DNA from 3 places in the Faecalibacterium sp. Marseille-Q4137 genome. Region 1 is predicted to be linked to each of the others. Evidence: predicted binding sites of a transcription regulator. Region 1 holds the regulator's gene; each other region holds the start of a gene.

Region 1 (7,910 bases):
GGGAGGGATGGAACACTTCCAGATCGTCCAGCTTTTCGCCAGTGCCCTGGAACTTGATGGGCTTGCCGGTAACGCTCAGCACCGAAAGTGCCGCGCCGCCGCGGGTATCGCCATCGGTCTTGGTCAGGATGATGCCGTCGATGCCCACCGTCTCGTTGAAGGTCTTGGCAACATTCACAGCGTCCTGGCCTGCCATGGCATCTACCACCAGCAGCGTCTCGTCCACGGGGACAGCTTCCTTGATCTGCACGAGCTCCTGCATCAGGACCTCGTCGATCTGCAGACGGCCGGCGGTATCCAGGATCACGATGTCGTTGCCGTAATCCCTGGCGTGGGCCAGCGCCTTGCGGGCGATCTCCGGGGGCTTGGCACCCGGCAGCGTGAACACGGGTGCACCGGCCTGCCCGCCCACCACCTGCAGCTGATCAATAGCGGCGGGGCGGTAGATATCGCAGGCCACCAGCATGGGGCGGCGGCCCTGCTTGATGAAGTATTTGGCAAGCTTGGCTGCGTGGGTCGTTTTACCGTTGCCCTGCAGGCCGCAGAGCATGATGATGGTCTGACCCTTGTTCTTGACGATCAGGCGGGGGGCTTCCTCGCCGCCCATCAGGGCAACGAGCTCCTCGTTGACGATCTTGACCACCTGCTGGGCGGGGGTCAGGCTCTCCATGACCTCCTGACCCATGGCGCGCTCGGAGACCTTGGCACAGAAATCCTTGGCAACCTTGTAGTTGACATCGGCTTCCAGCAGGGCCATCCGCACCTCGCGCATGGCGGCTTTGATATCGGCCTCGGTCAGCTTGCCGTGGCCGCGCAGCTTTTTGAACACACCGGCAAGGCGGTCGGTCAAAGATTCAAATGCCATGTTCGGTGCTCCTCTCAAAATAGTAATGGTGTCAGCTCTCGTTGACTTCGTCGATGGAGCGGATCAGCCCCAGCATCTTGTTCAGCGTTGCTGCATACTCAGTGGTGGTGAGCCTGGCATAGGGGCCGGTGCACTCGAACCGCGCGTCAATGACCAGCTGTTCCAGTTCCTCCAGCTTTTCCTGCACCCGGCGGTAGCGGCCTGCAAAGCCGACCTTTGCTTCCAGCTCTTTCAGGGTGGTCTCGCCATGCTTGATGGCATCCCGTGCGCCCTGACGGGTGATCCCAAAGTTTTCCCCGATCTCACTGAGGGAGAGGTCATCGTTGTAATACTGGTTCAGCATCTCGCGCTGCTTGGGCGTGAGCACCTCGCCATAAAAATCGAGCAGATAGCCCATTTCAAAGTCTTTTGCCATGATGCGTTCTGCCCTGACCTCCGTTTGTTGTAAAGTTCATTTGCTTTACATACGGAGTATAGCAGACATTCTTTTCCTTGTCAAGGCTTTTTTCCATCACTCTGCTGATTTTTCGGCAGGTTTTTCTCCATTTTGTCCAATTGTGGCTTGACGCTGGGCACAGGATGCGCTACCTTATAGGTATGAAACCTCTCAGTCTAGGCCTGATGGCTTTGCCAGCTCCCCTAACAGGGGAGCCCTTGGCATGGCAGACAGTTCTGTGCTGACTGCTCAGGTTTGCGTAAGGGAGGAATTTCGTGGCAATCTATCCAAACATCTACCAGACCCTGGTCCCCTGTCCGATTGTGGAGCTGCGGGGCTATCTTGCCGCCTGCGGGCTCAAAGGGCGGCTGTATGCTTACCTTGATTATAATGGGCCCACCGGCACGTCCCGCGATTCGGTGGCCGAGGGGATGCTGGCCCTTGCGGCGGAAAAGCACAAGCTGCTCCCGGGCCAGCCCATCATTGAAGCGGCCTCCGGCTCCTTTGCCATGGCGCTGGCCCTTGCCGGGCGGACGGCGGGCCACCCCGTGGTGCTGACCATGCCGGAGGATGCCCCGGCCCTGCGGCAGGAATACCTGCTCCGGCTGGGGGCACAGATCCTGCATTCCCCCGCCCAGCGGGGCCTTGCGGGGGCCCGGGCGCTGGCAGAGACCACCGCCGCCGAAAAGGGCTGGTACTATATGAACTGGCTTGCCAACGACGATAACCCAGAATACCACCGCCGGGTGACCGGCCCCGCCATCGTGCAGGCCATCTCCCGGGAGGGCCGCAGTCTCGTGGACACCATCACCGTCGGCGTGGGCAGCGCGGGCACCATCACCGGCGTAGGCGAGACCATCAAGGCCTGGACCAACGATGTCCGCATCGTGGCCGTGGAACCCTTTGAGAATCAGGCTCTGGGCGGCGGCTTCACCGGCGGGCACGGCATCCCGGATATCGGCTACGGCATCGTGCCGGGCAATTACAACGCCTATGTTGTGGATAATGTAGCCGCCGTTACCAGCACCGATGCCAACCGCACTGCACAGCGGGTCCTTGCCACCGATGCCATTCCCGCCTCCCCTGCCGCCGGTGCAGCCCTCCACGCCGCCGCACAGCTGATTGCCACCGGCACCAGCCGCTCGGCGCTGGCTATCTTCAGCGGACGGCAGGTATTTAATCTATAAAGAAAAGAGAGTTCCAAATGACCAAGGATATGACGACCGGCCCGATCGCACCGCTGCTGGTCAATTTCACCATTCCCCTTGTGCTGGGCAACCTGTTCCAGCTGACCTATAACGCCGTGGACAGCATCATTGTCGGCAAATTCGTGGGCGAGGATGCCCTTGCCGCCGTGGGCACCTCCAACCCGCTGATGACGCTGGCGATTTTGTTCATCAACGGTGTCTGCCTGGGTGCAGGCATCCTTGTCAGCCTGGCGTTCGGTGCAGGCGACACCGAGCTGGTGGAGCGTCAGGTCTCCACCACCGCCATTGCAGGCTCCGTCTTTTCCCTGATGTTCTCGCTGACCTGTGTGATCCTGGCAAATCCGCTGCTCCGTCTGCTGCAGGTGCCAGAAGAGATCCTTCCCATCGCTGTGAACTACCTGCGCATCGTGTTCGGCGGGCTGCTGTTCACCTTCTTCTATAATTTCCTCGCCGCTACCATGCGCGCGCTGGGCGACAGCAAAAGCGCGCTGTACTTCCTGATGATCAGTTCGGTGCTGAACATCGGCGGCGACCTGTTCTTTGTTGAGGTGCTGGATTGGGGCTCCGAGGGCTGTGCCCTTTCCACCTTGCTGAGCGAAGCGCTCTGCTGCGTGCTCTGCCTGATCTATATCCGCTGGAAGGTCCCTGTGTTGCAGCTGGGCAGGCGCTGGTTCATTTTTGACTCCTCGCTGCTGAAAAAGACCATCAGCTACGGCTGGACCAGCGCCATGCAGCAGGCCACCGTTCAGCTGGGCAAGATCGCCATTCAGGCCATCGTGAATACCATGGGTGTCAACGCCATGGCAGCCTTTGCCGCCGCAGGCCGCATCGATGACTTTGCCTATGTGCCCCAGCAGAACATCGGCCATGCCACCACCACCCTGATGGCCCAGAACCGCGGCGCGGGCAAAAAAGAGCGTGTCCGCGCCAGCTTCTTCTGCGGCCTGAAGCTGGAGTTCCTCTACGCCATTTTTATCACCGCTATCTGCTTCTTCTTTGCCGAGCCCATCATCCGGCTCTTCATCACCGATGCCGCCGTGGTGCATCTGGGGGTGCGCTTTTTGAAGCTGGTCTCCCTGTTCTATCTGATGCCCTCGCTGACCAATGGCATCCAGGGCGGCTTCCGCGGCCTGGGCGACCTCAAGATCACCCTGAACAGCAGCACGCTCAACATGGCAGGCCGTGTGGCGGCCGCTGCCGTCTTTGTGCTTCTGATGAAGATGGATATTGAGGCCCTGCCGTACAGCTATGTTGTGGGCTGGTTCCTCATGCTGGTCTATGAAGCCCCCATGATGGTAAAGTATCTGCGGAAGGGTGAGCTGTAAGCCTGACACCGCCCCGGGCAGACCCGTGCTCTCACTCTGCCCGCTCGATCTCCCGGTACAGCCATTCCAGTGCATCAGAGATGCCGCCCAGCTGATCGATGAGCTTCTCCTTTACGGCCTTTTTGCCGTCCAGCATGGTGCCCACGTCCATCACCAGCTCACCGGTGCGGAGCATCAGCTCCGAGTAGCGCGCTGCCGTAATGCCGCTGTGGCCCGCCACAAAGCCGGTGATGCGCTCCTGCATCTGCTCGAACCACCGCATGGTCTGGGGCACGCCCAAAATCATGCCGGAGTGGCGGACCGGGTGCACCGTCATGGTCGCCGTGGGCACGATAAAGCTGCGCCGGGCGCTGACTGCCAGCGGGATGCCGATGGAGTGGCCCCCGCCCAGCACGACCGTGGCACTGGGCTTTGAGATGCTGGCAATGAGCTCTGCCAGCGCCAGCCCGGCCTCCACGTCCCCGCCCACGGTATTGATGAGCACCAGCAGGCCCTCCACAGCGGGGTCCTCCTGCACTGCCACCAGCTGCGGGATCACATGCTCATACTTGGTGGTCTTCTGGCCCTGCGGGGCCTCCACATGGCCCTCGATCTGGCCGATCACGGTCAGGCAGTGGATGGCATGGGGGCCGCGGGTGCGCCACACCGTGCCCAGATCTTCCAGCTGCTCTTTCTCCAGCCGCTGCTGTTCGGTGGTTTCCTTTTCATATTCCGGCATGTTGGCTCCTCCTCAGGGTGTTTTTTTCAGTGTTCCCGGGGATCGAAGCAATATGCGGCGGCTAAGATTTCTTTACTTTGAAAAAAATTGGCCCAGAGGATTTGACATTCTGTCTCATTGCAGTATACTTTATACTAAGAATAAGATTGACAAGTATATATCATTATTGTTCAGAAACTGTCTTAATCGCCGGTGCACCTTGCAGGGCGCAAAGAGACCGGCATTCCCTTTGGATGAAAGGAGAACCATTTCCATGAACAATCCCGGCAAAGCTTCCCTTCCGGTGATCAAGCGCCTGCCCAAGTACTACCGCTACCTGCGGACGCTGAAGAACGACGGTATCACCAGCATCTCCTCCCGCGAGCTGGCCGCCCAGATGGGCACCACGGCCTCTCAGGTGCGGCAGGATTTCAATTGCATCGGCGACGTGAACGGCCGCCAGGGCATCGGCTACTCGGTGGAGAACCTGCTTTCCATCCTGGAGCATCTGTTGTTCGGCAACGGTGACCTGCTGCCCACCATCCTCATCGGCTGCGGCCGGTTGGGCAAGGCAGTCAGCCGCTTCATCACCACCGACACCAACGGCTACAAGCTGATCGCCGCCTTTGACAATTCCCCCAGCGAGGTGGGCAAAGAGATCAACGGTATCCAGATCTTACACGTTGACGAGCTGGAGGCCTTCTGCGCAGAGCATAAGCCTGAGGTGGCTGTGTTCTGTGTGCCCCGCAGCGGTGCGGAGGAGCTCAGCGGCCGGCTGGTCGAACTGGGCATCAAAGGCTTCTGGAACTTCTCCCACTATGACCTGTCGGTGCCCTACCCCGAAGTGGTGGTGGAGAACGTCCACCTGGGCGACAGCCTGATGAGCCTGGGTTACCGCCTGCGCAATCAGGACTGATCTAACATCTATTCATAACGTATCACAGAAAACAGGCAGCCCTCTCCCCCCGAACGAGCAGAGAGGGTTGCCTTTTTATGAGGAGAGCAACTATGGCGAAGCTATACTTCCGATACGGTGCCATGAACAGCGGCAAAAGCACCGCGCTGATGCAGGTGGCCCACAACTACGAAGAGCAGGGGATGCGGGTGCTGATCCTGAAGCCCCAGGTGGATACCAAGGGCGGCGGCGAGCTGGTCAGCCGCCTGGGCGTGCGCCGCAGGGCCGACCTGCTCATTCCGCCCGAGGTGGATGTGTTCGAGGCCGTGCGCGCCGCTTCTGCCGGGGAGCAGCCGCTGGCCTGTGTTCTCTGCGACGAGAGCCAGTTCTTTACCCCGGCACAAGCCGAGCAGCTGTTCATGGTCACGGTAGACCTGAACATCCCGGTCATCTGCTACGGCCTGCGGTCAGACTTCTCCCTCAAGGGCTTCCCCGGCTCCACCCGTCTGCTGGAGCTGGCCCACACCATTGAGGAGATGAAGACCATCTGCACCTGCGGACGCAAGGCCACCTGCAACTGCCGCAAGGTCAATGGGGAGTTCGTCTTTGAGGGCGAGCAGGTCGCCATCGATCTGGAAAACGATGTGCAGTACGTCAGCATGTGCCCCCAGTGCTATTTCAAGGCACGGCGGGCGTTTTACGCCAAACGGAACGCACAGTAAGTGTCGATCTCCGGCAGGCACAGGAGCCCTCTTCTGCGTGAGATCCCAGATCTCCCAAAAGATTTTTACAGTTTTCAGAGCGCTGCCCAGCCGGGCGGCGCTCTTTTTTGCTCGTCCCCTTTTGAAGTGATATATCAGTTGTATCCCACTGCGAACGTTTTTTGCGCAATTGATATATCAGTTTATAAAACAGCGATATCGTCACTTTTTTCACACGTTGTATACAACATTATACCGTCAATTTCGCAACAAGTTACAATATTATTGCAATTTTAGAGGTTCTGCTACACTCTCTCGGCCCGTTTCTATGCAATCTATCCAATTATGCAGATTGCATATTTTTTCGCTCCAAGTTTATTCATTTCGGCAATGCCGTCAAATCGTTGCAAATCACTAGAGCAATATTTGTTCGTTTTTTGTCCGTATCACTTCAATTTACATCTTTCTTTTTCCCATCCCTTTTGTTATCATATTTGTATACAACGAGCCTTGTGCAGAAAGGCCCGCTCGATGTTTTTTGATTTATTAGGAGGAGAACAACAATGAGCAAGGCAATTTCCCGTCGTGATTTCCTGAAGGTCACCGGTGCTGTTGGTGCAGCTGGTCTGCTGGCTGCCTGCGGCGGCAATGGCGGCGCTGCTTCCAGCACCGCTTCTTCCGCAGCCGAGGCTGCTTCCGTGGCTGGCCTGAGCAGCGATCCCGTTACCCTGACCATGAGCTGGTGGGGCGGCGAGTCCCGCCACAACGCTTACCAGGAGGCCCTGAAGGCTTTCTCTGCTGAGCACACCACCATCACCGTCAACCCCACCTTCGCTGCATGGTCCGGCTGGGAGGACACCATGTCCACCAAGTTTGCAGGCGGCGTGGCTGAGGATGTCTGCCAGATCAACTGGAACTGGCTGTACAACTACTCCGGCAACGGCCAGACCTTCCTGGATCTGAACAGCGTCACCGATTACCTGGATATGTCCCAGTGGGACGACGCAAAGCTGGGTGCCTGCAACGTTGCAAATGCACAGCAGTGCGTGCCCATCTCCATGACCGGCCGTATCTTCTACTGGAACATGACCACCTTTAACAAGGCTGGCATCACCGAAGTTCCCGCCACTGAGGATGACCTGTTTGCAGCAGGCAAGGCTTTCCAGGAGAAGCTGGGCGATGATTACTATCCCCTGCACCTGGGCGCATACGACCGTATGATCCTGATGGTGTTCTACCTCGAGTCCAAGTACGGCAAGGACTGGGCAGATCCCACCACCTCTACCCTGAACTACACCGCTGACGAGATCGCCGAGGGCATCGACTTCATCAAGAGCCTGGTCGACGGCCACGTCATCATGCCGCTGCCCACCTACTACGGTGCAAACGGCGACGGTGCTACCCACCAGTCCAACGAGTGGATCACCGGCAAGATCGCTGGCATCTTCGAGTGGGATTCCGCTGCTTCCAAGTATCAGGACGCTCTGGACGAGGAGAACAAGCCCGGCTTCACCGTTGGTGAGGAGATCAAGTTCGGCGATTACAACGGCGGCTTCTCCAAGGTCTCCATGGGCATGGCCATCACCAAGACCTGCAAGAACCCCGCTGAGGCTGCTACCCTGATCGAGTACCTGTGGAACGGCGACGGCGCTGCCATCATGGGCTCCGAGTGCGGCGTCCCCGCTTCCAAGGCTGGTCTGGCTACCGCTCAGGCTGCCGGTAAGATCAACGAGCTGGTCGCCGAGGCAAACGGCAAGGTCATGAGCTTCGTTTCCTGCCAGCT
Region 2 (7,910 bases), on a different contig from region 1:
AAGCTCCATGCCTATACCGACCTGATGCTGGTGCTGAGTTTACAGATCTTCTTTACGACCATCGGCACCGAATGGGTGTTCACGATCTTTGAGGAGTATACCTATATCACAGTTAGAGGTATTATTTTTCAAATAATATCAATTCTGATGATGTTCGCATTTGTTAAAACGCAGGACGATTACTGTATTTACGCAGGAATTACGGTGTTTGCCGCAGCAGGTGCGAATATATTGAACTTCTTTCGAGCTAGGAAATATTGCACGATTCGACTGACAGCAAAAATAGACTGGAAAAAGCATTTAAAACCAATACTTCTGATTTTTGCATCGAGCTTTGCAATTACGATTTATGTAAATTCAGATGTGACAATTCTCGGAGTTTTAACTTCAGACTATCATGTGGGAATTTACACCGTTGCAATGAAGATATATACGATGGTAAAATCGGTTCTGGCATCTATTCTTTTAGTATCTGTTCCGAGGTTGTCTCGTTATGCGGGAATGCAGGATAGGCTGAATTTTGAAAGGCTTTTTAATAAAGTATTCGGGGCAATGGTATTAACCGTTCTTCCGGCTGTAGTGGGATTGTTTGAACTAAGTCAAGAGGTCGTTCTTTTTATCTCAAGCGAAAGCTATCTGGAAGCAGCTGTGCCACTTCGCATTTTGAGTATAGCACTGGTAGCAAGTTTATTTGGGTGGCTCTATAATACTTGTGTTTTGGTGCCATGGAAAAGAGAAGGTCAATTTTTGGTAGCAACGCTTGTGAGTGCAATTTTGAACGTGGGGCTGAACATCCTGCTCATCCCGCGGTTCCGGGAGAATGCGGCAGCCTTTACCACCCTGCTGGCAGAGCTGTGCTCCATGATGCTCTGTATCCGCTGCTCCAGGGGTCTGGTCACGGTCTCAGCTGACCGGCGCACCGTTGGCTCGGTGCTCTGCGGCTGTGTGGGCATCGTTCTTGTCTGTACCGGGGTCAAGGCACTGGCTCTGCCCAATCTCATCTGCATTCTGGCGGCAGTGCTGGGCTCAGTGGCTGCATACGCGGTCATCCTGCTGGGCATGAAAAATCCGCTGGTGCTGGAATATCTGGAAAAAGTGAAGCAGAAGTTCCGGAAAACATTCTGAATGGACAGGACCCGCTGCGGGGGCGAACACTCCCTGCGGCGGGTCTTTTTCAGAAAAAAAGGCGGTTTTTGGTGCGTTCCGGCAAAATCACCACATTTCTTTGCTTCTGCAACAAATGTTTGTTAATAAATTATCCATCCCCCGTCCTTGCAATACACACGCTTTTTGTTTATAATAAGGATGTACGGGGAAGTTCGCAGTGCGCGGCCCCCGATGAAGAGCAAAATTCGATTCCGAACGAAAAGAATTTGAGAGGAGTTTGTTACCATGGGTTTAGGTAAGAAAACGATCGACGATCAGAATTACTGCGGCAAGAAGGTCCTTGTCCGCTGCGATTTCAATGTCCCGATGAAGGACGGCGTGATCACCAACGAGAACCGCATCAATGCGGCTCTGCCCACCATCCAGAAGCTGGTCAACGATGGTGCTAAGGTCATCCTGTGCAGCCACCTGGGCAAACCCAAGAACGGCCCCGAGGCAAAGTTCAGCCTGGCACCCGTTGCTGTGGCTCTGAGCGCAAAGCTGGGCAAGACCGTTGTGTTCGCTGATGACGACAACGTTGTGGGCGAGAACGCAAAGGCTGCTGTTGCCGCAATGAACAACGGCGATGTCGTTCTGCTGCAGAACACCCGTTTCCGCAAGGAAGAGACCAAGAACATGCCTGAGTTCAGCCAGGAGCTGGCTTCTCTGGCAGATGCATACGTTGACGATGCATTCGGCAGCTGCCACCGTGCACACTGCTCCACCGCAGGTGTCACCGACTACATCAAGGATACCGCTGTCGGTTACCTGATGGAGAAGGAGATCAAGTACCTGGGCAACGCAGTCAACGATCCCGTTCGTCCCTTCACCGCCATCCTGGGCGGCGCTAAGGTTGCCGATAAGCTGAACGTCATCTCCAATCTGCTGGAGAAGGTCGATACCCTGATCATCGGCGGCGGCATGGCTTACACCTTCGTCAAGGCTCAGGGCTACGAGGTCGGCAAGAGCCTGTGCGACGATACCAAGCTGGATTACTGCAAGGAAATGATGGCCAAGGCCAAGGAGAAGGGCGTGAAGCTGCTGCTGCCCGTGGATGCAGCCTGCATCAAGGACTTCCCCGATCCCATCGACGCTCCCGTGGATGTCACTGTGGTGCCCGTCACCGCCATCCCTGCTGACATGGAGGGCTGTGACATCGGCCCCGAGACCATGAAGCTGTTTGCCGATGCTGTCAAGGCATCCAAGACCGTGGTGTGGAACGGCCCCATGGGCGTGTTCGAGAACCCCACTCTGGCAGCTGGTACTCTGGCTGTTGCCAAGGCTATGGCTGAGAGCGATGCTACCACCGTGATCGGCGGCGGCGACAGCGCAGCAGCTGTGCAGCAGATGGGCCTGGGCGACAAGATGACCCACATCTCTACCGGCGGCGGCGCTTCTCTGGAGTATCTGGAGGGCAAGGAGCTGCCTGGTATCGCTGTGATCCAGAACGCATAAGCATCTGAACCAGCATCACTGAGGTGCGGCGGCATATACGCCGCCGCACTTTTTATTTTGGATAATAAGATCTCTCAGGCTTGCCGACGCTCGCCAGCTCTCCATCCGGGAGGCAGGAGATGTCGTTTATCCTGCCTCTCCTGCCGGGAGAGGCGGCACCGAAGGCGGCGGGGAGGTATTTTGTGATAAGGAGATCGTTAGAATGGATAAGGCAAAGCGTAAGGCAATCATTGCAGGCAACTGGAAGATGAACAAGACCGCCACTGAGGCAGCCAAGCTGGTGGATGAGCTGATCCCCGCCGTCAAGGATGCTTCCTGTGAGGTCGTTATCTGCACCCCCTACACCGATCTGGTCACCGCTGTGGCAAAGACCAAGGGCACCAACATCCATGTGGGTGCTGAGAATGTCCACTTTGAGAAGTCCGGTGCGTTCACCGGCGAGATCAGCGCCGATATGCTGGTGGATCTGGGTGTGGAGTACGTCATCGTCGGCCACTCCGAGCGCCGCCAGTACTTTGCAGAGACCGACCAGACCGTGAACAAGCGCGCTCTGGCTGCCCTGAATGCGGGCCTGAAGGTCATCATCTGCGTGGGCGAGAGCCTGCAGCAGCGCGAGGAGGGCGTGACCGAGGAGCTGGTGCGGATGCAGACCAAGATCGCCCTGCGCGACGTGACCGCCGAGCAGATGGCAAATGTGGTCATTGCCTACGAGCCCATCTGGGCCATCGGCACCGGCAAGACCGCGACCGCTGACCAGGCCGAGGAGGTCTGCGCTCAGATCCGCAAGGTCATCGGCGAAGTGTACGGCGAGGCTGTGGCCGAGGCTGTCACGGTCCAGTACGGCGGCAGCATGAACGCCAAGAACTGCGAGGAGCTGCTGAGCAAGAAGGATGTGGACGGCGGCCTGATCGGCGGCGCATCTCTGAAGGCTCCTGATTTTGCTGTTATCGTCAATGCCGCTTCCAACGGCTGAGAAGGCCCTCTGACCTGTTTTCCCAGCGCCCGGCTGCGCCGTTTTTCCAGCGCTGTGCCGGGCGCTATTTGTTCTAAATCAAAGGAGATTCAACGTTATGTCCAAGAAACCTGTACTTCTGTGCATCATGGATGGCTTTGGCTGGGTGCCCAACGAGACCTACGGCAATGCCGTGGTCGCCGCAAAGACCCCCCATCTGGATGCCCTGATGGCAAAATATCCCATGACCACCATCGAGGCCTCCGGCATGGCTGTCGGCCTGCCCGATGGTCAGATGGGCAACTCTGAGGTGGGCCACACCAACATGGGCGCTGGCCGCATCGTTTACCAGCAGCTGACCCTCATCACCAAGTCCATCCGGGATGGTGAGATGTTCAAGAACCCCGTGCTGTTCAAGAACATGAAGGCTGCCATTGAGGCAGGCAAGGCCATCCACCTGATGGGCCTGGTGGGCACCGGCGGTGTCCACAGCCACGCTGACCACTGGTTCGGCGTGCTGGAAATGGCAAAGCACATGGGCGCAAAGGAAGTCTACCTGCACTGCATCACCGATGGCCGTGATACCGACCCCCACGCCGGCAAGGGCTTCCTGGCTGACCTGCAGGCCAAGCTGGATGAGCTGGGCGTTGGCAAGATCGCCAGCGTTTCCGGCCGTTACTACGCCATGGACCGCGACAACAACTGGGACCGCGAGGAGAAGGCTTACGCCGCATTCGTCTACGGTGAGGGCAACCACGCTGCCAACGCTGCCGAGGCCATTGAGGCATCCTATGCTGCCGATAAGACCGACGAGTTCGTTCTGCCCTGCGTCACCTGTGAGGGCGGCCGCGTGCAGGATGGCGATACCGTCATCTTTATGAACTTCCGTCCCGACCGTGCCCGCCAGATGACTCGCATCTTCTGCGATGACGACTTCAAGGGCTTTGAGCGCCGCGGCGGCCGCAAGCAGGTCAACTATGTCTGCATGGCCGAGTACGATGCCACCATGCCCAACTGCGAGGTCGCCTATCCTCCCGTGGAGCTGAAGAACGTTCTGGGCCAGTACCTGTCCGAGAACGGCAAGACCCAGCTGCGCATTGCCGAGACCGAGAAGTATGCACACGTCACCTTCTTCTTCAACGGCGGTGTGGAGGCTCCCTACGAGGGTGAGGACCGCTGCGTCATCCCCAGCCCGAAGGTTGCCACCTACGACCTGCAGCCTGAGATGAGCGCCCCTGAGGTGGCTGCTGAGTGCGTCAAGCGCATCGAGAGCGGTAAGTATGATGTGGTCATCCTGAACTTTGCCAACTGCGACATGGTCGGCCACACCGGCGTGTTCGATGCCGCTGTCAAGGCCGTTGAGGCTGTGGATACCGCTGTGGATCAGGTGGTCACCGCTGTGCTGAACGCAGGCGGCTGTGCCTTTATCACGGCCGACCACGGCAACGCCGAGAAGATGATGAACCCGGACGGCACTCCCTTTACCGCCCACACCACCAACGTGGTGCCCTTTGTGGCCGTTGGCTGCGGCGATGTGAAGCTGCGCGAGGGTGGCTGCCTGGCAGATATCGCCCCCACCATGCTGCCCTATATCGGCCTGCCTGTCCCCGCTGAGATGACCGGCAAGAGCATCATCGTGGAGTAAGCACTCTGTAAAAGAGCTTTCCTGAAACGCAAAAAGACCTCCCCGTGCAGGTGCTGCCTGCATGGGGAGGTCTTTTGCTGTATCGCTTAGTAGTGCAGCTGGTCAGCGGTCAGTGCTTCCAGCACCGGCAGCATGGCGGCTGCCTCGGCCTTGGCGGCGGGCAGATCCATATCGCGGTAGTTGCCGCATTCCACCTCGCTGGCACCGGGGATATCCCCCTCAAAGGCGGCCATGAAGCGGAAGGAATCCACAGTCAGCTCCAATGCCTGCGCCGGGGTCAGCCCGCGGGTGAGCAGGTAGAAGCCGGTGCGGCAGCCCATGGGGCCAACATAGATCACGCCGTCCTTCACCGCGCTGTTGCGGGCGTAGGTGGCAAACAGGTGCTCCAGCGTGTGGGCGGCACCGGTGGTCAGATAATCGCCCTGATTGGGCTTCTTCATCCGGATGTCCCAGGTCAGCACATCACCGTCCTGGCGGCTCAGGTACATGCCCCGGTCCAGTTTGGTGTGATCGACACAGAAGCTTGCAATGCGTTCCATGATGTTCTCCTTCAGGATCAGGCCTGCAGGCGCTGGACGCTGCCGTGGACACAATCCACAGCGATATCCAGGCCGTCGCGGATGTGGCTGCAGGCACCTGCGGCACCCACGATGGTGGGCTTGAGCAGGGAGTTGCCCACGATGGCAGCGTGGCTGTTCAGGCCGGGCTCCTCAACCACCAGAGCGGCGGCATCACGGACATAGCTCAGCATCTCGTTGCTGGTGGAGGGAACGACCAGCACCATGCCGGGGCGGAACTTTGCCTTGACCTCCTCCAGAGTGCGGCAGACGCAGGCCTTGCCGCTGGCGGAGACCAGATCGGTCTTGCCGCGGCCCACGCCCACACCGGTGGCCAGGCAGTTGCCCACCATGTGGATCTTGATCATGTTGGTGGTGCCGGAAACGCCCACGGGCACGCCTGCGGTCACAACGGTCAGCTCGCCGTTGTGCAGGTAGCCGTTCTTCTCGGCCAGAGCGGTGGACATCTCGATCAGCTCATCGGTGCTGTGGGCGGGGCCCATCAGCAGGGAAGTGATGCCCCAGCTCAGGGAGAGCTGACGCTGCACCTGCTCGTCCATGACGCAGGCAATGATGGGCTGCTTGGGGCGGTACTTGCTCAGCAGGCGGGCAGTGTTGCCGGATTCGGACACGGTGACGATGGCGGCAGCGTTCACGTCCTTGGCGGTCAGGCAGGCAGCATGAGCGGTTGCATCGCTGACGCTGATCTGGATCTCGGCGTGGCGCTGGGGGCGGTAGTGCTCCTCGTTCTCGGTGCGCTCTGCAATGGCGGACATGGTCTTGAGGGCCTCCACGGGGTAGTCACCGGCAGCGGTCTCGCCGGACAGCATGATGGCAGAGGTGCCATCGTAGATGGCATTTGCCACGTCGGAGATCTCGGCACGGGTGGGGCGGGGGTTGACCATCATGCTGTCCAGCATCTGGGTGGCAGTGACGATGGGCTTGCCGAAGGAGAAGGAGCGGTCGATGATGTCCTTCTGGATGCCGGGCAGCTCGGTGAAGTCGATCTCAACGCCCAGGTCACCACGGGCCACCATGACGGCATCGGCTGCGGAGAGGATGCTGTCGATGTTGTTCACACCCTCGCGGTTCTCGATTTTGGCAATGATGCGGATGTTGGAGTCGTACTCATTCAGCAGGTTGCGGATGTCGTACACGTCCTGAGCGGTGCGCACAAAGGAAGCAGCGATGAAGTCAAAGCCGTTCTGCACGCCAAAGATGATGTCCTCGCGGTCCTTCTGGCTCAGGTAGGGCATGGACAGATGCACGCCGGGCACATTGACACCCTTTTTGGTCTTGATCTTGCCGCTGTTCAGCACGGTGCAGATGATGTCGGTGTCGGTGACCTGCTCAATGTGCAGCATGATCAGGCCGTCGTCCAGCATGATGGTGCCGCCGGGCTGCACGTCCTGGGGCAGATCCTTGTAAGTGACGGAGCAGATCTCCTTGGTTCCCTCCACCTCGCGGGTGGTCAGGGTAAAGGTCTGGCCGGCTTCCAGCATCTCCACACCGTTCTTGAACTCCTTCAGGCGGATCTCGGGGCCTTTGGTGTCCAGCAGGGCGGCAACGGGCTTGCCCAGCTCCTCACGCAGCGCTTTCAGCTTTGCCAGACGGCCGCCATGCTCCTCGTAGGAACCGTGGGAGAAGTTGAAACGGGCCACGTTCATGCCGTTTGCGATCAGGTCGCGCAGGACATCGCCCTTATCGGTAGAAGGGCCCAGGGTGCAGATGATCTTCGTTTTTCTCATAAAATACCTCCAACGTTCACGCTATAATGCTCTCTATCTTGACGCAGCAGCCCAAGCTGGCTGCTCTCTGGCGGGCAGTGATTGCTTTGCGCCCGCGGCGGCAGTATACGCCAATATGGCTGTTTCAACAAACCATACCACTATACATTATAAGCTCTTGGATACAATAGCGCAAGAAAAATCTTTGCAAAGAAACTGCTAAGATTTCATCAGGTTTGAACAAAAAACTTTCCACCACAAAGCGCTTGCATAACCGGCGGGATTTGCTTATAATGAGGGTAAGCAAAAGTGCGACTGTTCCGGGGCAGCCCCGGAGGAAAATGGAGTGAAAACATATGGAAAAGCGTGTATTTTTGATCGTGCTGGACAGCTTTGGCATCGGCGCGGAGCCGGATGCAGCCGCCTTT
Region 3 (7,910 bases), on a different contig from region 1:
GCGGGGCTTGACCAAACTATAAAGGATGAGCTTGCCCTGCTGCCCGAATTTCTTCCGGCTGGCCAGCAGATACACCGAAACGATGAGGCCGATAATGAAATTTTTGATCCAGGTCACCACATTCACCACGCCTACAGCGGCACCGCTGAGGATGTTCTGCATGGAGGGGAGCAGGGTGTTTTTGATCCAGGCATCCAGGTTGGCATCCAGGCTGTCGTAAGAGTTCTCGATGAAGTCCAGCAGCTTTTTGTTGTTGGCAATGAACTCCTGCTTGGAGATCCACTCCACAAAGTCGCCGATGTTGTCCCGTGCCGTGTAGTACAGGGCGGTCACGCTGTTGATGAGCTGCGGCACGATCATCATGATCAGCGCGTAGATCAGCAGCAGACCGAACAGGATGGTCAGAGCAACGGCCAGCATGTTGGCAAAGCGGTGCATCCTTTCCGGGAACAGCTTGTGGAGAAATGCTTCAAGCCAGTTGCACACCGGCTTGAGCAGATAGGCAATGACACTGCCGTAGATAAAGGGCATCAGGATGCCTGTCAGGGTCGAAACGGCATTGCCGAAGCCCTGAAAGCGGTAGATCAGGAAAAAGAAGAGGATGCTCAGGCTGATCGCGCCAAAGCCTGCGAACATTCCGTAGAGATAGGGTTTGATATGCGGTTTTTTGTCCATCATGTCATAGAAACTCCATTCCTGCCGCAGACAGCAGGATTCCCTGCGGCAATGTCAGCGCTTGTTGCTCCTGCGCCAGATGTGCAGCTTTTCGGCTTCGGCGATCAGCTCGTCCCGGAAATCGGGGTGTGCCACGCTGATCAGTGCTTCTGCCTTTTCCCAGCTGGTCAGTCCCTTCAGGTTCACACAGCCGTACTCGGTGCACAGGTAGTGCACGTTTGCGCGGGTGTCGGTGACGATGCTGCCGTTTTCCAGGGTAGGACGGATGCGGCTTTCCAGCTTGCCGGTCTTTTTATTCATAAAGGTAGAGGACAGGCAGATGAAGCTCTTGCCGCCGTTGGAAAGGTATGCGCCCAGAACAAAGTCCAGCTGACCGCCTGCACCGGAAATGTGCTTGATGCCTGCACTCTCCGCGTTCACCTGACCGAACAGGTCAATATCCACCGCATTGTTGATGGAGATGAAGTTGTCGATGGCGGAGATGCTGCGGATGTCATTGGTGTACTCCACGGGAGCGGCCATGCACTCCGGGTTGTCGTTCAGGTAATCGTACATCTTCTGGGTACCGGCACCAAAGGCATAGACCTGACGGCCCTTGTCCAGATTTTTGTGGCGGCCGGTGATCTTGCCGGCCTTTGCAATATCCACAAAGGCATCCACATACATCTCGGTGTGCACGCCCAGATCCTTCAGGTCGCTCTGCGCGATCAGGTTGCCGATGGCGTTGGGCATACCGCCGATGCCCAGCTGCAGGCAGGCACCGTCGGGGATCTGCGGGACGATGAGGTTTGCCACCTTCAGATCGACCTCGGTGGCGGCACCGGCAGCGGCCATCTGGCCGATGGGCGGGTTGCTGCCCTCCACAACACCGGCAACCTGAGAGATGTGCACCCAGTTCTCGGTGCCGCCCAGGCATTTGGGCATGTTCCGGTTGACCTCAACGATGATCTTCTTGGCCTTATCGCAGACGGCACCCAGGTGGGAAGCACAGGGGCCAAAGTTGAAATAGCCGTGCTCGTCCATGGGGGTCACCTGGAACACCGCCACATCCACGGGGTCAGAGCTGTCGCGATAGTAGCGGGGCAGTTCAGAGTAGCGGATGGGGGAGTAGAAGGAAAAGCCCTGGGCAATGGCCTTGCGCTCAATGCCACCCATGTGCCAGCTGTTCCAGGTCATGTGGGCAGCGGGATCCTCGATCTGGAAGATGGCGGGCACCCACATCAGGATGCCGCCGCGGAAGTTGACATCCTCCAGCTCAGGCAGACGCTTTGCAATGGCAGCGTCCACTGCAACGGGGGTGTTCACGGCCCAGCCGTAATCCACCCAGTCGCCGCTTTTGACCAACGCGGCAGCCTGGTCAGCTGTCATTTTCTTCTGCGCATACAATTCCGTAAAATCCATTATAAACCATCCTCTCTTACAATAACATAAAGGAATTGTAAATTCCAACTTAGTTATATCATTAACAAACGGGAGAATCAATACTTTCCCGGCAAAAAACAGGGCTGAATGCAATATGACTAAAAATCTTAGCTTTTTGTAGAGATTCTTTGGTGCACAAAAAATAAATTTTACACAAAAAATACTTGATAAAATTTTGACGATGTGCTTTACTTATAGCGTAGCAGGATGCAGCGTGGCACTGCGGGTAAGATTGTTTAAAAATTAACGATGCACCGTAGCAGAAGAAAAGAACATCTTGCACAGCAAACTGGAAAGTGCTATCATGTCAGAACCAATGCGCTTTTCAAAGGCGCGCAAGGAGGACAAAACCGATGGCAACTGCAGTTTACCCCGGGTCGTTCGATCCGGTCACACGAGGTCATCTCGATATCATCAAGCGCGCGGCAAAGATCAACGATCATCTGATCGTGGCCGTGCTCATCAACAGTGCAAAGCACCCATTGTTCACCGTGGAGGAGCGGGTGGCCCTGCTGCAGGAATGCTGCAAGGGGATCCCCAATGTCACGGTGGAGAGCTTCGACGGCCTGACCGTGGAGTTCGCCAAGAAGCGCCACGCTTCGGTCATGGTGCGGGGCCTGCGGGCGGTAACGGATTTTGAAAACGAGATCCAGCTGGCGCAGACCAATCATGCGCTGATGCCCGGCATCGAGACCATGTTCCTTGCAACCAGCATCAAGTGGAGCTATCTTTCCTCTACCATTGTAAAGGAAGCCGCCCGCTACGGCAGCAGCATCTCCAAGTTCGTTACTCCGAATGTGGAAGCCGCCGTGGAGCAGAAGATGGCTGAGCTGCGCAGCAGGGGAGAGAACGTCTGACCCCATTCCTTATGCAAGAAACGCTTCGGCGTTTTGATAAAACAGTCTTTCTTAAATCACAACATACACAATCAGGAGGCTATTCACATGAAAAAGATCGTTATCGCATCTGCATGCCGTACCGCCATTGGTAAGTTCGGTGGCACCCTTGCCAACGTCCCCGCTGCTGAGCTGGGCTCCATCGTCATCAAGGAGGCTCTGAACCGCGCAAACGTCAAGCCTGAGCAGGTCGATCATGTTTACATGGGCTGCGTGATCCAGGCTGGTCTGGGCCAGAACGTTGCCCGTCAGGCTTCCCTGAAGGCTGGCCTGCCCATCGAGACCCCCGCTGTCACCGTCAACGTGGTCTGCGGTTCCGGTCTGAACTGCGTGAACATGGCTGCTCAGATGATCGAGGCAGGCGATGCTGATATCGTGGTCGCAGGCGGCATGGAGAACATGGACATGGCTCCCTTTGCAATGATGAAGGGCCGTTACGGCTACCGCATGGGCGCTCCCATGGGCAAGAGCGAGCTGGTCGATACCATGGTCAACGATGCTCTGTGGGATGCCACCGGTTTCAACAAGCACATGGGCATGACCGCTGAGAATGTCTGCACCAACGAGACCTTCCAGAAGAAGTACGGCTACAGCCCCATCACCCGCGAGATGCTGGATGAGTTCTCCTACAACAGCCAGGTCAAGGCTGACAAGGCCATCAAGGACGGCGCTTTCAAGGATGAGATCGTTCCTGTTGTCATCAAGGGCAAGAAGGGCGACACCGTGTTTGATACCGATGAAGGCCCCCGTCTGACCCCGGTCGAGAAGCTGGCAACCCTGAAGCCCGCTTTCACCAAGGACGGCATCGTGACCGCAGGCAACTCTTCCGCCATCAACGACGGCGCTGCTGCTCTGGTCATTATGAGCGAGGAAAAGGCCAAGGAGCTGGGCGTTGAGCCTCTGGCAACCTGGGTTGCTGGCGCTCTGGCCGGTGTTGAGCCTGAGGTCATGGGTCTGGGCCCCATCGCAGCAACCAAGAAGGTCATGGCAAAGACTGGCCTGACTGTTGCTGATATGGACCTGATTGAGGCCAACGAGGCATTTGCTGCACAGTCTGTGGCTGTCAGCCAGGCTCTGAACTTCGATATGAGCAAGGTGAACGTCAACGGCGGCGCCATCGCTCTGGGCCACCCGGTCGGCGCTTCCGGCGCTCGTATCCTGGTCACTCTGCTGTACGCTATGAAGCACCGTGGTGCTCACAAGGGTCTGGCTACCCTGTGCATCGGCGGCGGCATGGGCTGCGCTACCATCGTTGAGATGTAAGCTCCCCCTTTGGAATTGAATTGAATGACAGCCCGCGCCCCGGCTCAGACCGGAGACTCTGCCGGGGCGCGGGAGCTGTTTTGAAACACTGAGAATCTGAATTGGAGGTTTTCACAATGGCTTTTGTAAAAACCGAGGTGCAGGGCGCTGTCGAGATCATCACCATCGACCGTCCCAAGGCACTGAATGCCCTGAACCCTGAGGTTCTGGCAGACCTGAAGGCAGCTTTTGAGGCTGTCGATCAGGAGACCATCCGCTGCATCGTCCTGACCGGCGAAGGCGACAAGAGCTTCGTTGCAGGCGCTGATATCGGCTCCATGAGCACCATGACCAAGGCAGAGGGTGAGGCCTTCGGCAAGCTGGGCAATGACGTGTTCCTGATGATCGAGAGCTTCCCCATCCCCGTCATTGCAGCCGTCAACGGCTTTGCACTGGGCGGCGGCAATGAGCTGGCCATGAGCTGCGACATCCGCATCTGCTCTGACAACGCCGTGTTTGGTCAGCCCGAAGTTGGTCTGGGCATCACCCCGGGCTTCGGCGGCACCCAGCGTCTGGCACGTCTGGTCGGCATGGGCATGGCAAAGCAGCTGGTCTACTCTGCCCTGAACATCAAGGCAGACGAGGCTTACCGCATTGGTCTGGTCAACGCCGTGTATCCGCAGGCTGAACTGATGGAGAACGTACTGAAGCTGGCCGGCAAGATCGCCAAAAACGCTCCCATTGCAGTGCGCAACTGCAAGAAGGCCATCAACGGTGGCATCAGCCTGCCCATTGAGAAGGCTGTGGAAGTTGAGGAGAAGCTGTTCGGTGCTTGCTTCGAGACCCACGATCAGCAGGAGGGCATGGCCTGCTTCCTGAGCCGTGAGAAACCGAAGCCCAAGGCAGTGTTCACCAACAACTAATCCGTTACATAATTTTTGATATTAAAGGAGAGATTTCCTATGAAGATCGGTGTTATCGGCGCTGGCACTATGGGCCAGGGCATCGCAAAGGCATTTGCACAGGTTGAGGGCAACACCGTTGCTCTGTGCGACATCAAGCAGGAGTGGGCTGAGAACGGCCTGGCAAAGATCAAGAAGGGCTACGAGAAGCTGGTTGCTAAGGGCAAGATCCCCCAGGAAAAGGCTGACGCGATCGTTGCAGCCATCACCCCGGGCCTGAAGGAAAATCTGTGCGCAGACTGCGACCTGATCGTTGAGGCTGCTTTTGAGGATATGAAGGTCAAGCAGACCACTTTCGGCGAGCTGGATAAGATCTGCAAGCCCGAGTGCATCTTCGCTTCCAACACTTCCTCCCTGTCCATCACCGAGATCGGCAAGGGCCTGAGCCGTCCTCTGGTCGGTATGCACTTCTTCAACCCCGCTGACCGCATGAAGCTGATCGAGGTCATCGCCGGCTGCAACACCCCCGCAGAGACCGTTGAGAAGATCAAGGAGATCTCCGTGGCCATCGGCAAGAATCCTGTTCAGGTTAACGAGGCTGCAGGCTTTGTGGTCAACCGCATCCTGATCCCCATGATCAACGAGGCTGCCTTCATCAAGATGGAGGGCGTTTCTGATATCGCAGGCATCGACACCGCTATGAAGCTGGGTGCCAACCACCCCATGGGACCCCTGGAGCTGGGCGACTTCATCGGCCTGGATATCTGCCTGGCCATCATGGATGTCCTGTACCATGAGACCGGCGACAGCAAGTATCGCGCCTGCCCGCTGATCCGCAAGATGGTCCGCGGCGGCAACCTGGGCTGCAAGACCGGCAAGGGCTTCTACGTTTACAACGCAGACCGCACCAAGACCCCTGTTGACCAGCTGTAATTTCTGATAAACATTTCTCCCGGCCGTGGGGAAAGCGGTCGGGAGGAATTTGTTTGCAACCGGGAAGGGGAGAACCCCGACCCCGGGAGATAAAAAACACCCGTTAGGAGGATATAGCGATGGATTTTACTCTGTCCAAGCAGCAGCAGATGGTGCAGAAGATGTACCGCGAGTTTGCTGAAAACGAAGTCAAGCCCCTGGCTAAGAAGGTTGATGCAGAAGAGTACTTCCCCAAAGAGACCGTCGAGAAGATGGGCAAGCTGGGCATGATGGGCATTTACTTCCCCACCTCTGTCGGCGGTGCAGGCGGCGATGTGCTGTCCTACGTCATGGCAGTGGAGGAGTTGAGCAAGGTCTGTGGCACCACCGGTGTCATCGTCTCCGCTCACACCAGCCTGTGTGCTGCTCCTATTTATGAGAACGGTACCCCCGAGCAGAAGGCAAAGTACCTGCCCAAGCTCTGCAGCGGCGAGTGGCTGGGCGCTTTCGGCCTGACCGAGCCGGGTGCTGGTACCGATGCACAGGGTCAGCAGACCATTGCCAAGGAAGAGGATGACTGCTGGGTCCTGAATGGCTCCAAGATCTTCATCACCAACGCCGGTTTCGCTGATGTCTTTATCGTCATCGCTGTCACCGACCACGTTCTGGATAAGAAGGGCCGCCCCACCAAGCTGTGCTCTGCCTTCATCGTTGAGCGCACCGATCCGGGCTTCTCCGTCGGTAAGGCTGAGGATAAGATGGGCATCCGTGGTTCTTCCACCTGCGAGCTGATCTTCGAGGATTGCCGTATCCCGAAGGATCGTATGCTGGGCGTGCGCGGCAAGGGCTTCCAGCTGGCCATGGCTACCCTGGACGGCGGCCGTATCGGCATCGCTTCTCAGGCTCTGGGCATTGCCGAGGGCGCTCTGGAGGAGACCGTTGCCTACGTCAAGGAGCGCAAGCAGTTTGGCCGCAGCATCTCCGCATTCCAGAACACCCAGTTCGAGCTGGCTGAGATGAAGGCCCGCGTTGAGGCTGCCAAGTATCTGGTCTACGCTGCCGCTCTGAAGAAGCAGCAGGCCATGGACGGCGCAAAGGTCCGTTACAGCGTGGAGGCTGCTCAGGCTAAGCTGATCGCAGCCCGCACCGCAAGCGATGTGACCCGCCGCTGCCTGCAGCTGTTCGGCGGTTACGGCTACACCCGTGACTACCCCATCGAGCGCATGATGCGTGATGCCAAGATCACTGAGATCTACGAGGGCACCAGCGAAGTGCAGATGATGGTCATTTCCGGCGCTCTGCTGAAGTAAGGGAGGTAAGATTTACAATGAAAGCAATTGTTTGTGTAAAGCAGGTTCCTGATACCTCCGGCAAAGTCGCCGTCAAGGCAGACGGTACTCTGGATCGTGCCTCTATGGCCACCATCACCAACCCCGATGACCTGAACGCTCTGGAGGCTGCTCTGAAGCTCAAGGACGCTACCGGCTGCGAAGTCGTTGTCATCACCATGGGTCCTCCTCCGGCCGAGGGAATGCTGCGTGAGCTGCTGGCCCGCGGCGCTGACAAGGCCGTTCTGGTCTCCGGCCGTGAGTTCGGCGGTTCCGATACCTTTGCAACCAGCCAGATCCTGGCCGCTGCTGTCAATAAGATCGGCGTTGGCCCCGAGGACGTTGTGTTCTGCGGCCGTCAGGCAATTGATGGCGATACCGCACAGGTCGGCCCCCAGATCGCTGAAAAGCTGCATCTGCCTCAGGTCACCTATGTGGCTGACATCCAGAAGGATGGCAACACCCTGACCGTGAAGCGTATGCTGGAAGACGGCTACATGATGGTCAAGGTGCAGACTCCCTGCCTGCTGACC

The links. Region 1 encodes Rex, which represses fermentation and respiration genes when NADH is low (regulators of the CRP and FNR family bind a similar motif). Its sites were predicted from a motif close to ATTGTTAANNNNTTAACAAT; they were not measured.
Region 2: pgk (phosphoglycerate kinase) is a predicted target of Rex. The motif match lies at 1,244-1,263, and genes of this name have one in related genera.
Region 3: coaD (pantetheine-phosphate adenylyltransferase) is a predicted target of Rex. The motif match lies at 2,329-2,348, and genes of this name have one in related genera.

Annotation. Positions count from the first base shown of each region.
Region 1 covers NZ_JAFREK010000005.1:24,479-32,388, forward strand. The annotation lists gene ffh (signal recognition particle protein) at 1-865, opposite strand, end outside; gene J3353_RS03415 (sigma factor-like helix-turn-helix DNA-binding protein) at 897-1,280, opposite strand; gene J3353_RS03420 (pyridoxal-phosphate dependent enzyme) at 1,577-2,488, shown strand; gene J3353_RS03425 (MATE family efflux transporter) at 2,506-3,834, shown strand; gene J3353_RS03430 (ClpP family protease) at 3,866-4,552, opposite strand; gene J3353_RS03435 (redox-sensing transcriptional repressor Rex) at 4,806-5,447, shown strand; gene J3353_RS03440 (thymidine kinase) at 5,540-6,148, shown strand; gene J3353_RS03445 (ABC transporter substrate-binding protein) at 6,691-7,910, shown strand, end outside.
Region 2 covers NZ_JAFREK010000022.1:10,421-18,330, forward strand. The annotation lists gene J3353_RS10000 (flippase) at 1-1,125, shown strand, start outside; gene pgk (phosphoglycerate kinase) at 1,393-2,601, shown strand; gene tpiA (triose-phosphate isomerase) at 2,804-3,574, shown strand; gene gpmI (2,3-bisphosphoglycerate-independent phosphoglycerate mutase) at 3,672-5,198, shown strand; gene J3353_RS10020 (S-ribosylhomocysteine lyase) at 5,285-5,737, opposite strand; gene pyk (pyruvate kinase) at 5,755-7,503, opposite strand; gene J3353_RS10030 (phosphopentomutase) at 7,839-7,910, shown strand, end outside.
Region 3 covers NZ_JAFREK010000001.1:6,415-14,324, forward strand. The annotation lists gene J3353_RS00040 (AI-2E family transporter) at 1-678, opposite strand, end outside; gene J3353_RS00045 (butyryl-CoA:acetate CoA-transferase) at 730-2,076, opposite strand; gene coaD (pantetheine-phosphate adenylyltransferase) at 2,451-2,954, shown strand; gene J3353_RS00055 (acetyl-CoA C-acetyltransferase) at 3,042-4,256, shown strand; gene J3353_RS00060 (enoyl-CoA hydratase-related protein) at 4,373-5,158, shown strand; gene J3353_RS00065 (3-hydroxyacyl-CoA dehydrogenase family protein) at 5,198-6,070, shown strand; gene J3353_RS00070 (acyl-CoA dehydrogenase) at 6,190-7,359, shown strand; gene acrB (acryloyl-CoA reductase electron transfer subunit gamma) at 7,377-7,910, shown strand, end outside.